Regions from separate parts of the Heyndrickxia sp. FSL W8-0496 genome, predicted to be linked through region 3. Evidence: riboswitches for the same ligand, from Rfam matches in the RefSeq annotation. Region 3 holds a riboswitch; each other region holds the start of a gene.
What was found. Region 3 has a riboswitch for thiamine pyrophosphate ahead of thiT (energy-coupled thiamine transporter ThiT). Riboswitches for the same ligand answer to the same signal wherever they lie in the genome.

Region 1 (4,277 bases), 670 kb from region 3:
TTGTTCAACAATTAAAAGCAGTAGGAAGTGCAAAATTAGGTACTGCGCATCTAGCTACTATGTTTATGCTTGCAGGTCATTATACACTTTACGCGTATTTCACACCATTTTTGGAAAAAAATCTGCATCTGAATTCCTATTGGATTAGTATTTGTTATTTTGTATTTGGAATTGCAGCCGTCTGTGGTGGGGCTATAGGTGGAACTCTATCGGATAGGATAGGTGCGAAGAAATGCATTATTCTAGTCATTAGCACATTTGCCATTGTACTATGCTTATTACCTTTTACAACTTTTTCTCTTGTTTTATTCATTCCTATAATGATGATATGGGGAGCATTAAGTTGGAGTCTGTCACCACCTCAGCAAAGCTATTTGATACAAACCGACCCGGAAACCTCCGATATACAGCAAAGCTTTAATAACTCAGCCTTACAGATTGGCATTTCACTTGGATCTGCAATAGGAGGAATTGTATTAAACAAAACCGGATCGGTAACAAGTACAGCCTGGGTTGGAAGTGCTGTTGTCATTATCGCCTTACTATGTGCAATCTTTTCTTTAACTAGACCGGCAATCACTAGAGAAACATCAACTGTTTCTTGAAAACATCGGAAAACATGGGGACGGTTCTAGTGCTTCGAAGAAGCATTAGAACCGTCCCTTTGCTTCAAAATGTTCCTCTTCCAATCGAATAATTTCAATTTGGGGATTTAGGACTTTTAATTTTTTCGCTAAGCTTTCGATTCCAAAGATTTCGGTAAATGTATGACTTCCTGCGATTAGATTGATCCTGGCAAACTTGGCATATTGGATTGCATATAGTGTTGCTTCTCCAGTGATGTATGTATCGCATCCCGCATCTAAGGCACGTTTTATTACTTTTGTAGAATCACCAGCACCTGTTAAAACAGCAATTGTTTTAATCATTTGATCATTATTTTTCCATGCACTCACTGGTTCGTTTAATTTTTCAGACATCAGTTTAACAAGGTTTGTAAATGAAATAGGATGATTAAATAATCCTATAGAAGGGAACTCATTTCCATTTTCATAGTGAGAGTACTGTTTAATCACATCTACCTCAAGAATATTCATTAACGATGTACATGTCCCAAACTCAATGTAGTCAAGTGGTGCATGAATAAAGAAATGAGTAATATTATTTTCTTCAAGCTTCTTCATACACTGATCTTTCATACCATACAAAAAGTCCCATGCATCATGATGAGTAATCATTAAATCAACATGATTCAGTGCAGCTTCTTGGATCGTTTCTAAAGTTAAATTTGTTGCGTAACCAATTTTTGAAAATGATGTTTTGGAAATAGAAGTAAATCCATACTCATCATCTTCATGTTTTACTAATTCCTCACCAAATAAATCCTTAATCTGCATTTGAAATTGTTCTAATTTCATTAGTTCTATCCCCCTCAACGGGGACGGTTCTAGTGCTTCGAAGAAGCACTAGAACCGTCCCTTTACTTCCAAGTCTCCATTGTATAAGCCATTTCCCAAAAGCAATATTCATAATACGCACTCCTCCAAAAGAATTCTTTCATTTCGGATTGTTCTTCTTCTGAAGATGCTTCAGCGAGTTCATCTATTCGTTGTATTTGCTCGGTTACAAGCTCCCTGAACCAATCACCGTTATAAGCGGCTATCCATTCTTGGTAAATCATTTCATCTGGTTGACAATCCTTCAAATAACTTCCTATATCTAAGTACAACCAATAACAAGGTAAAATAGCTGCGATTATATAACCCAATTTCCCGCTTTGAACAGCTCGATACATATGAGAGGTATAAGCATATGCTGTTGGTGCGGGTTTAAAGGCTTTTCTTTCTTCCTCTGATATTTCGAGTAGAGCAGAAAATTTACGATGTAAAGACATTTCAGCTTCGTATGTACCTTGTGCATGATTAGCCATCCGATTTGTTGTATATAAATCCCTTGATACAGCTGCACCATATGATTGAACTCTAGCAAAATTAGATAAGTAATAGGAATCCTGTAAAACATAAAAACGGAATTTTTCTATTTCTAATTTGCCATTACCTATTCCTTGTACAAATGGATGTTGAAGACTTGCATCCCACCATTTTTTCGCTTCCTTTCGGCATTCCTTTGCAAACGACATACTCCCTCATCCTTTCCAAAAATAAAAAACCACTATCATACTGGGAAGTGGTTAGAAAACAGAATAAAGATGGAAATATATCATTCTGCTCCACTTCCCTCCGCTAGTATCAACTAGATCAGGTTCAAAGGGTCTTAAAGTTGAACTTTAATCTCAGCCCTTAATAAAGGCTCCCCTAGTGGTCATTATTATCTTATTGTCATAATCATCCTAACATACAAAAAATATTATTCAAGGGATTTTCCCTACCTATAATATAATTTCAATGGAAAATTATAGAGTTTACTTGTAGATAATCGCCCAAACATCCTACTCAGCTCCAATCTTCTCTTTCCAACATATTATTCTTCTTAATTTTTATGATATAATGATACCGGACATAAAATGAGGAGGATTCCTATGAGCCAACAAACTATTCAGATATCAAAGAAAAACCAAATTATTGAACTTCGTATCACACAGATGGCTATATATTTACAAAGTAAAATCATTGAAGCCATGGATAACGAAAAACATGTTTACTATCTTTTCTTCTATAAAAATCACTATATAACTTACGTTAAACCCTCCAAACTCAAACGAAAATCTTTTATTAGTGAAGCATTAACTAAAGGTCTAATCTTACCACCTAATCACCCACTAGTCTTTTCTTCCATCACACTAGAACATCCATTTAAGAAGTATTCCTTTCAACAACTAATTAAAAAAGCCGAAAATCTTTTTACTCCACAAGAAGTTGCCTTTCTTACAACCTTTTTTGAATCATTTATTTCGAAGAAGACCATTTTTTCCTACATACAAACGATCTTTTATGATTACCGTCGCAATGGCAAAATGTTTTCAAGTTATCGTATTCTTCGCATCCTGATGGATTTTTGCCCAAATGAGAGCTGGGTAAAAGGTATTGCAAGTGACTTAAATTTTATCAAATATAGCAAGCTATATGATCAATTAGCAGATGTATTAATCGATAAAGATCCACTCTACATGGAAAATCGACTTTTTCAATTGAAAGAAAATAAACAGGAATATCAAAGGCTAGAGCAATTATTAAAACATCAATCTAGATGGATGGACTTAATCGGATTTTATCTACAAACTATTAATGTGGAAAATTATCCATCCCTTCTCCAATTCATTCAGATACATTTACCGAAAGAAGATGTAATCTCCGTATTAGAGGATTTAATCCAAAAAGAGCAGCACATTCCAGAATTAATTAATGATCTATTAGATTTATATATAGAAAATAAAGATGCAGAGAAGCTGATTCAACTATTAATTCGCAGCAAACTTTCCCTAACTACCTCACAAGCCCAAGCTTTTGAAGAGATACTAAATGAAGTGAATCTAAATCCTAGGTATTTTCAATCCGAACAAATAGATTCAATCCTAGCACCACTGTTTCATATAAATCCTGAAAAAGCTAAAATTTTTCTTCACCAATCCATTACTTTACTTCTAAAAGAACAGAATCTTGATTCCATTATTGAATACCTTGAACCACTAAAAGGCTGTATTCCTGCAATACCCATCTTGAAAAAAATCGAGCAAATGCAGAAGCTTTCAAACGATCCTGATCAACAATTATTACTCGGCCAATTATTTTATGAATTTGGACAATATGATCAAGCAATTGATTGTTTTAGCTGGGAAATGGAACTAAAAGCTTATGATCCGAAACCTGTTAAATGGCTAGCAAAGCTATATAACGAAATTGGAATGAATCAAGAGCATCAAGCCTACACACAATTATATATAGATATGCAAAAAAGAGCTTAGAGAAAAAATGCATTTCATTTTGTAACATGCTGATTGACTGTTAGAATGAAATTACGTATTTACCGAAAAAAGAAAGAAGATGAATCTATGGTTAATCATTCAAAAAAAATAAATGAAATTCGTTATTCTGTGCTTGACCTTTCTCCAATTGTCCAAGGAAGTACTGCTTCGCAGTCATTGATAAATACATTAGATTTAGCAAAACATGCAGAGAAATGGGGGTTTACTCGTTACTGGTTGGCAGAGCATCATAATATGCCTGGGATAGCAAGCTCCGCTACTTCTCTTGTTATAGGACATGTAGCGGCAGGAACTAAACATATTCGTGTAGGTTCAGGAGGGATCATGCTTCCCA
Region 2 (4,277 bases), 440 kb from region 3:
TCCTGGAAATATACCCAACATTATAGCTGCTGGTAAACTGAAAATTACAAGTGGAGAATATGCACGATTTGCTTTTCCAATTGGTTTAGCAGCAATGGTTCTTTACTTTGTTATAATTTTGATAACTGATATTTTGTTCTAAAATGTTTAACTGAAAATAGAAATAGGGTTGTCTGGTAGCAATATCTTTTCATCAGACAACCCTTTTTTATAATCAGTAAAAAGTGAGATCCATTGAAAATAATTATAAATAAATCGTAGATTTAATTAGATCTCAAGTATTCCTCAAATGAAGGATAGGAAACGACATATTCTTGGTTAACCACCTCCCATAAGTATAGCGAGGCAATCGATTGATAAGGTGCCCATGCTTTTCCTTTTTCTTCTAAAAGTTTTTTACCATCTGATTCTTTTGAAACTGAATAAAGCCATTTGACACCACGTTGGAGACCAATATCTAGTAGGGATAATACATCGAGTCTACCTAGTGAGAAGATGAGAAACATTTCCGCTGTCCAACGACCAATTCCTTTGACTTGTGTTAATTGTTGTATTACCGTTTCATTCCCCATGTATGAAAATTGTTCAAATAGTAGCTCCTTTTTAGTAATTTTTTCGGATAAATCTCGTATATACGAAATCTTTCGGTAGGATATACCTATCTCTCTTAACTGCTCATCTGATAATGCTAAAATAGTCTCCGGTGAGAGATTGGAATTCGTCAATTTTTTTAGCCGCTCATTTAAAACGGAAGCAACCTTTGCAGATAATTGCTGTCCGACTATTGATCGTAATAATGCTTGATAGGGATCATCACTTATTTTTATATTGAGCGGACCAATAAGTTTCATTAGTTGTTGTAAGATAGGATCGGCAGTTCCTAATTTTTGTAATATTATTTGGTTCAATCGAATCACTTCCCTAAATTTTTGATTAACTAGATATGAACTTCATCATTTTAGAATAATATTAACATTATTCAGTTATTTTTAAATCATATAAAAATATTTTTAGATGTAATTTAAGCTAAATTTATTATCAATAGGGGTGGAAAGGAGTTTGGTTACAACTAAAAAAAGAATAAGAGGCATTTTTTATACTCATTTACACATACCTCTAATGGGGCAAGGCATTCGTTCTAAATGTAAACAAAGTGATTGAGGATACAGAAGGACTGCTGTGCACTCTATAATAGAATTAAAAAATTATGGAAGGAAAAAATTATTTCATTACTGTTGAAAAAGCTAATATTCATGACAATGAATGAGATAGAAGGTTTGAATGAAGAGTAAAACAGAGAAAATGAAAATACGTAAAAAGATTGATACATTAGTCATGGATGTATAGTCTATTATTTTAACTTTCTAATGAAAATGATTGATTTTTATCCAGAATATGCTAAGATGGGTTTAATTAAATGAAATTGATCACTAGGGGAGTCTTTTAAGAAGACTGAGACAGAGGTTCTGGACCCTTTGAACTTGATCCAGTTGATGCTGGCGTAAGGAAGTGGCTGTATTTTTCGGTGCGATGAACCGTGAAAATCAGTCCGTCCTTATATCTAGGGCGGTTTTTTTATGCCTTATAACAATAAAATATAGATTCTGCTAGGGGAGCCGAGTTTGGCTGAGAGAGATCAAAGAAGATTGATACCCTTTAAACCTGATCCGGGTGATGCCGGCGTAGGGAAGCGGTCCAAACCTATTTTTTAGGTTGTCTTTTTATGGGATATAACCGCTTTCTTTTTAGGAAAGTGGTTTTTCTGTTGTGGAGAAAAAAGAATTTATCTTCGTTTTCAAAATTACAACGTTCTTGATTTGCCAGCTCTTATCGAAATTAAACAAATTTCGAAAGTTCTTAAGGGAAAGGGGGGTGATTCAATGTCTAAAACTAGAAAACTAACATTGACTTCAATAATTATTGCGATTACTACACTAACAAGTAATATCGTGTTTATTCCAGTAGGGTTTGCGAAAATTTTTCCTGTACAACATATGGCTAATGTTTTGACTGCTGTATTGCTTGGTCCGGTTTATTCCGTAGCACAGTCATTCATCGTTTCATTACTTCGAAATATGAATGGAACTGGTTCTATTTTTGCTTTCCCAGGGAGTATGATTGGTGCTTTTTTAGCAAGCTTTCTATTTTTAAAAACCAAAAAGCTTATATGGGCATTTATTGGAGAGGTAACTGGAACAGGGATTCTTGGTGCGCTCGCTGCCTATCCGATTGCAACTCTGCTTTTAGGGAATAAAGTTGCCTTATTCGGGTTTGTACCGTCTTTCATAATCAGTTCCTTAGGCGGTGCAATTATTGGCATGGTTTTTATCAAAATATTATTCAAAAACAAAATAATAGGGGGAATCATCTATGAAAACAGCTCTTACAATCGCAGGCTCTGATTCAGGTGGAGGAGCAGGAGTACAAGCCGATTTGAAAGCATTCTCTGCATTAGGTGTGTATGGAATGTCTGTTATTACAGCTGTTACAGCGCAAAATACTGTTGAGGTACGATCGGTTCAGATGCTGGATATTTCGATCATTCGTGATCAAATTGCAGCAATATTTGAGGATTTACCGGTGGATGCTGTGAAAATTGGCATGCTTGGATCAGCGGAAATTGTAAAAAATGTGGCTGAAGAACTCAACAAGTATAAACCAAAACAGATAATTCTAGACCCTGTAATGGTTTCAAAGGGAGGACATCATCTTTTATTGACGGATGCCATACAATCCTTAAAGGAAAAATTGCTTCCAGTGGTAACACTTGTAACTCCTAATATTCCAGAAGCGGAATGTTTAACTAATACTAAGATTGAAAATATTGAGGATATGTATCAAGCATGTAGAAATTTAAAAGAGCTTGGGGCAAAATCTGTCCTCCTAAAAGGAGGACATCTTGAAGGAGATCCGAATGATTTATTTTTCGATGGCATGCAATTCACATGGTTAAAAGGGAAACGAATTCATACGAAGAATGTTCATGGGACCGGCTGTACTTTATCCTCCGCAATTACAGCGTATATAGCAAAAGGATACTCTTTGCAGGAGGCTGTTAAAGCAGGTAAATCCTATATTACAAAAGCAATTCAATATAGCATTAATATTGGATCTGGTCATGGTCCTACCCATCATTTTTTTGATATTTATGAGAAAGCTGGATTAGTAGAAAAAGAGAGGAAAATAAGGGGGAGTTATAGTGAATAATATCAAAGAATTATTTAATAGAGTAAAAGAGTCGAAGCCACTTATTCATCATATTACGAATACAGTAACCATCAATGATTGTGCCAATGTGACACTTGCAATTGGGGGATCACCTGTAATGGCAACAGAAACGAATGAGATGGAAGAGATGATCCAGTTAGCAGATGCACTAGTGATAAACTTTGGAACCATTCATGAGCAGGTTTTTGAATCTATGATTCGTGCTGGCCGTGCTGCAAATCGTAAAGGGATACCTGTAATATTTGATCCTGTTGGTGTAGGTGCAACTTCTTTTCGAACAAGTAAATCACAGATTCTATTAGATCAGGTCAAAATGGATATCATACGTGGGAATGTAAGTGAGCTTCATGCGTTAATTGGTGGAAGTAGTCAAACGAAAGGAGTAGATGCAGGTGAAGTTTCAGTTTCTCCGATAGAAATAGCGAATCGTGCAGCGGAAAAATATAAGTGTTCAATTGGGATAAGTGGCAAGGAAGATGTCATTTCAGATGGAAAACGAACATTCATCCTGCAAAATGGTGATGAAATATTAACAAAAATAACAGGTACTGGCTGTATGTCAGGTTCCATCATTGCAAGTTTTGCTGCAGTAAGTGAAGACCCTTTAAATGCTACGATGGTTGGAATGTCTGTCATGTCAATAGCGGGTCAAAGGGCAAAACAACATCTGAAACTGAATGAAGGTCTAGGAACATTTAAAGCAAAACTTATAGACGAAATTGATCTGATGAATGCTGAAACATTTAATCTTGAGGTGAGAATACATGAATATTGATTATCAACTGTATCTTGTTACAGATGAACAAACGTCCGAAGAGGAATTGCTTCCTATTGTTGAAAAAGCGGTGCTAGGTGGAGTCACTGCTGTGCAACTTCGAGAAAAACACTCAGAAGGAAAAATCTTTTTTGAAAAGGCAATAAAACTTAAACAACTTCTAGCAAAATTTGATGTTCCATTAATCATTAACGATCGTGTGGACATCGCATTGGCAGTCAATGCAGAAGGAATACATATTGGACAAAAAGATCTCCCCTTAGTGGAAGTGAAA
Region 3 (4,277 bases):
CGTTTGTGCATATTCTTCAATAGCCTCGTAATGCTGAATGGTAGGAATCCCTTGGCCTGTCTTATGATTTTCACCGCCTACCAACAGAACATTCTCCCCCTGATAATTCATACGGCGAAAAGATCTTGTTGGCTGTTCAGCATTAATATACATACCAGGTGGAGGGTCTTTTTCTGTTTTCACAGCAATAAGATAAGATCTTTCAGCATACATTCTTGTTGGATAAAACCCGAGACCGTCGTAAAACGGAAAATGAGAGCATGCACATACATATTTACATTTTACCTTTGGTCCACCTCTCGTGATAACAATAGGATATTCTGCATAATCTACATCTGTAGCTGTTGTATGCTCGAATATTAGTCCTCCAGATTGCTGGATATACTCAATAAGCGGTTTTAAATATTTTATTGGATGAAATTGAGCCTGGCTTCTCATCACTAATGCAGCTTTCACGGAATAATCAATAGGCAATTGTTCAACCAATTCACCATTAATCCCTAATTCCTTATACGCTTGCTCCTCTGTTTTCAATTTTGGTACATATTCATCACTATTTGTAAAAATATAGGCATCTTCTTCACTAAAGTCACATTCAATTCCATGTTCTTTAATAGTTTCTTTAATAAATTGTATGGCTTCCGTACTCGCCTCATAATAAAGTCTTGCCTGTTCTTTTCCTAGATTTTGAATTAATTCATCATAGATTAAACCATGCTGTGCTGTGACTTTTGCAGTTGTATGACCTGTCGTTCCATTCAACAATTCTCCAGCTTCGATAATGGCTACCTTTAACCCTTCCTTTGTTAAAAGATAACCAGTGGTGATACCAGTAATACCGCCTCCTACAATTGCTACATCTACCTCGATATCCTCTAGCAACTCGGAATAACCAGGAATATCCATCCCCTGTTTCCATATTGGTTCAGGAAATTGTGGCATTTTCACTTCTTCGTTTGGCATCTAATCTTCCTCCAAATGCAATTATATACTTTCTATTTTTAACCAAAGGAAGAAATTTCATGTATTCTTTTTTATCGCCACGATTGAATTTTTACATATATTAAGTAAATAATACTCAAAGCTACTTACTAAACAGAAAGGTGAATTAAACTTAATGACTGAATCATATGAAGACAAAAGATTAACAGATGCACCAAAGCAGCCAAAAATAACGATAAATACAGCAATGAGTACTAATAACCAAAAAAAATATTATCCTGGTCATTCAGTGGCTGATCATAAACAATTAGAAGAGGCAAATACCAACATAGCTGGAGACGAAATAAAGCAACAGAATGAAAATTTATAAATGAGATATGTACACATATAAAAAAGACGCTTTGATTTTTGTGCTATCCAAAGCGTCCCTACGTATTTCATAGATTATTGTTATTGCAAGTAACAGCAAAAAATCAATTGGATAAATCCACCCCGATATACAATATAAGTAGAATTTTAGAAAATTGATTTTTGATTATGCTTAATTAAGCAAATCTTTTAACAAGTCTTGGGCTCATCGTAATGATGATACTCAAAATAATTGCACATAAAAGACCTGATAGAAGCATTGTTGTTCCATTAGCAATTAATGAATATATGAATGGCGATTGCCCTTCTGGTGCAAATTTTCCCCAAAAAATCATCCCAGCTAGGAAATGCCAAAAATAACGACCAATGCTGCCAATAAATGTTGCAACCACAACTAAGAAAATCGTCTTTCCTTTATTACCCTCATGGATATTCGCTTGAATGAATGACCTAAATAAACCTGCTACACCAATAAAAGAAAAGGCAATAAAAAATTCTATGAACCCTTGAACGGGAGTTAATATATCATCTGCTGCATCTCCCAAAACAATTTGAAGTAATCCCCATAACAATCCCCCGACAAAGCTTGCTTTCACACCCCATCGAAAAGCAAGAATGAAAATAGGAACCATTGCAAAGGAAACTGAAATCGCTGAGCTTAGTTTTATAGATGGTAATAAATCTAACACAAACGCAAAAGCAGCACATAATGAAATCTCGATCAAAGTTAGCAAACTAAATTTTTTCATAATAAAATCCCCCTCTATAGTGTTTTTAAAGAAACGCACCGCAAAAGGGGGAATAAACGATTGCATATTGTAAAAAAAGCAATCCCTTATTCAATCCACATCCCTACGCTAGTACTAACTAACAGGTTCAAAGGGTCAGAACAAATATGTTCACTCTCAGCAAAAAAATGCTCCCCTTGTGGTAACGTTCATTAAATTTTCATTAACATTGTACAATAATTTTAATTATTATGAAAGTCATTTTTTTAGAGAAGTAACTGAATCCCTTTATATAACTGACTTTTCCCTTTTTTAATCAACTCATGGTATAATTAATAAGATATTATTCTTTTGGAGGTATTTGTCTTTGATTACTGTAAATAATGTAGGCTTACGATTCGGTGAACGTAAACTTTTTGAAGATATTAATATTAAGTTCACACCTGGAAACTGTTACGGCCTTATTGGTGCAAATGGTGCTGGGAAATCAACATTTCTTAAAATATTATCTGGTGAGCTTGAGCCTCAAACTGGTGATGTGCATATAACACCAGGCGAAAGACTTGCTATCTTAAAGCAAAACCACTTTGAATTTGAAGAAGAAGAAGTTTTAAAAGTTGTTATTATGGGACATTCACGTCTATTCGAAGTCATGCAAGAAAAAGATGCAATTTACATGAAAGCTGATTTCAGTGACGAAGATGGAATGAGAGCTGCGGAGCTTGAAGGAGAATTTGCGGAATTAAATGGTTGGGAAGCTGAGTCAGAAGCAGCAATCCTTTTAAAAGGACTCGGTATAGATGAAGAGCTTCATTCAAAAAAAATGGCAGAGTTAACAGGTGCAGAAAAGGTAAAAGTATTACTTGCACAAGCTCTTTTTGGGAAGCCTGATATTTTACTTCTAGATGAGCCAACTAACCATCTAGACTTAAAAGCAATACAGTGGTTAGAAGAATTTCTAATCAACTTTGAAAATACAGTGATTGTAGTATCGCATGATCGTCATTTCTTAAATAAAGTCTGTACACATATAGCAGATCTTGATTTCAGTAAGATTCAATTATATGTTGGAAATTATGATTTTTGGTATGAATCTAGCCAATTAGCACAAAAAATGGCCCAAGAAGCGAACAAGAAAAAGGAAGAAAAAATTAAGGAATTACAAAGCTTCATTGCCAGATTTAGTGCAAACGCATCTAAATCGAAACAAGCCACTTCACGTAAAAAGCTTTTAGACAAAATTACCTTGGACGATATCAGGCCATCTTCAAGGAAATATCCATATGTACATTTTACACCGGATCGTGAAATTGGAAATGATCTTCTCCGTGTAGAAGAACTATCAAAGACCATCGATGGTGTTAAGGTACTCGATAATATTAGTTTTACAATGAATAAAGATGATAAAATCGCATTAGTAGGTCATAATGAATTAGCAAAATCTACTTTATTTAAGATTTTGGCTGGAGAAATGGAACCCGATAGCGGAACATATAAATGGGGTGTCACAACCTCTCAATCATACTTCCCTAAAGATAACACAAGTTATTTTGAAAATGGCGAATTGACTTTAGTAGATTGGTTACGTCAGTACTCCCCTAATGATCAAAGTGAAAGCTTCTTAAGAGGATTTTTAGGAAGAATGCTTTTCTCTGGTGAAGAAGTGATGAAAAAGGCCAATGTTCTATCGGGTGGTGAAAAAGTTCGCTGCATGCTTTCAAAAATGATGCTTAGTGGAGCCAATGTTTTATTACTAGATGAGCCAACAAACCATCTTGATTTGGAATCCATTACAGCAGTTAATAATGGTTTAATACGTTTTAAAGGTTCTATGATTTTTGCATCACATGACCATCAATTTATTCAAACCATTGCCAATCGAATCATTGAAATTACACCAAATGGCATTATTGATAAAGAAATGACCTATGATGAATATCTAGAAAATGACGAAATTCAACATCAATTAAAAATGTTATATGCATAAAAACGATAAAGAGGTTGTCTAAAAGATTGGGTCTGACATCACTATACGATATCTAATAAGAATTTTGTTCTAAAAGATAACGTATTTATGTGAGGTCGGCCCCTTAAATAGACAGTCTTTTTTATTTTATAAATTTCACTGGGTAGTCCCGTTTAAATTTGAGCATACAATTTATTATTCATAAAAGTGGGGTGGTAAAATTGTCTTTAAATGGAGATGATTTCATTAAAAGAATTGATGGTTTAAATAAT

Region 1: it holds a riboswitch for thiamine pyrophosphate, as region 3 does, so the genes downstream of both, tenA (thiaminase II) here and thiT (energy-coupled thiamine transporter ThiT) in region 3, are expected to answer to the same signal.
Region 2: it holds a riboswitch for thiamine pyrophosphate, as region 3 does, so the genes downstream of both, thiW (energy coupling factor transporter S component ThiW) here and thiT (energy-coupled thiamine transporter ThiT) in region 3, are expected to answer to the same signal.

The regions. Positions count from the first base shown of each region.
Region 1 covers NZ_JBBOXX010000001.1:2,950,322-2,954,598, forward strand. The annotation lists gene NST63_RS14955 (MFS transporter) at 1-605, shown strand, start outside; gene NST63_RS14960 (Nif3-like dinuclear metal center hexameric protein) at 651-1,418, opposite strand; gene tenA (thiaminase II) at 1,481-2,140, opposite strand; TPP riboswitch at 2,219-2,327, opposite strand; gene NST63_RS14970 (tetratricopeptide repeat protein) at 2,540-3,922, shown strand; gene NST63_RS14975 (LLM class flavin-dependent oxidoreductase) at 4,010-4,277, shown strand, end outside.
Region 2 covers NZ_JBBOXX010000001.1:2,722,026-2,726,302, reverse strand. The annotation lists gene NST63_RS13740 (DUF1646 family protein) at 1-142, shown strand, start outside; gene NST63_RS13735 (DNA-3-methyladenine glycosylase family protein) at 264-908, opposite strand; TPP riboswitch at 1,423-1,525, shown strand; TPP riboswitch at 1,600-1,706, shown strand; gene thiW (energy coupling factor transporter S component ThiW) at 1,881-2,402, shown strand; gene thiD (bifunctional hydroxymethylpyrimidine kinase/phosphomethylpyrimidine kinase) at 2,371-3,207, shown strand; gene thiM (hydroxyethylthiazole kinase) at 3,200-4,003, shown strand; gene thiE (thiamine phosphate synthase) at 3,993-4,277, shown strand, end outside.
Region 3 covers NZ_JBBOXX010000001.1:2,278,559-2,282,835, reverse strand. The annotation lists gene NST63_RS11505 (FAD-dependent oxidoreductase) at 1-963, opposite strand, end outside; gene NST63_RS11500 (hypothetical protein) at 1,118-1,312, shown strand; gene thiT (energy-coupled thiamine transporter ThiT) at 1,488-2,060, opposite strand; TPP riboswitch at 2,144-2,247, opposite strand; gene NST63_RS11490 (ABC-F family ATP-binding cassette domain-containing protein) at 2,407-4,026, shown strand; gene hpaB (4-hydroxyphenylacetate 3-monooxygenase, oxygenase component) at 4,227-4,277, shown strand, end outside.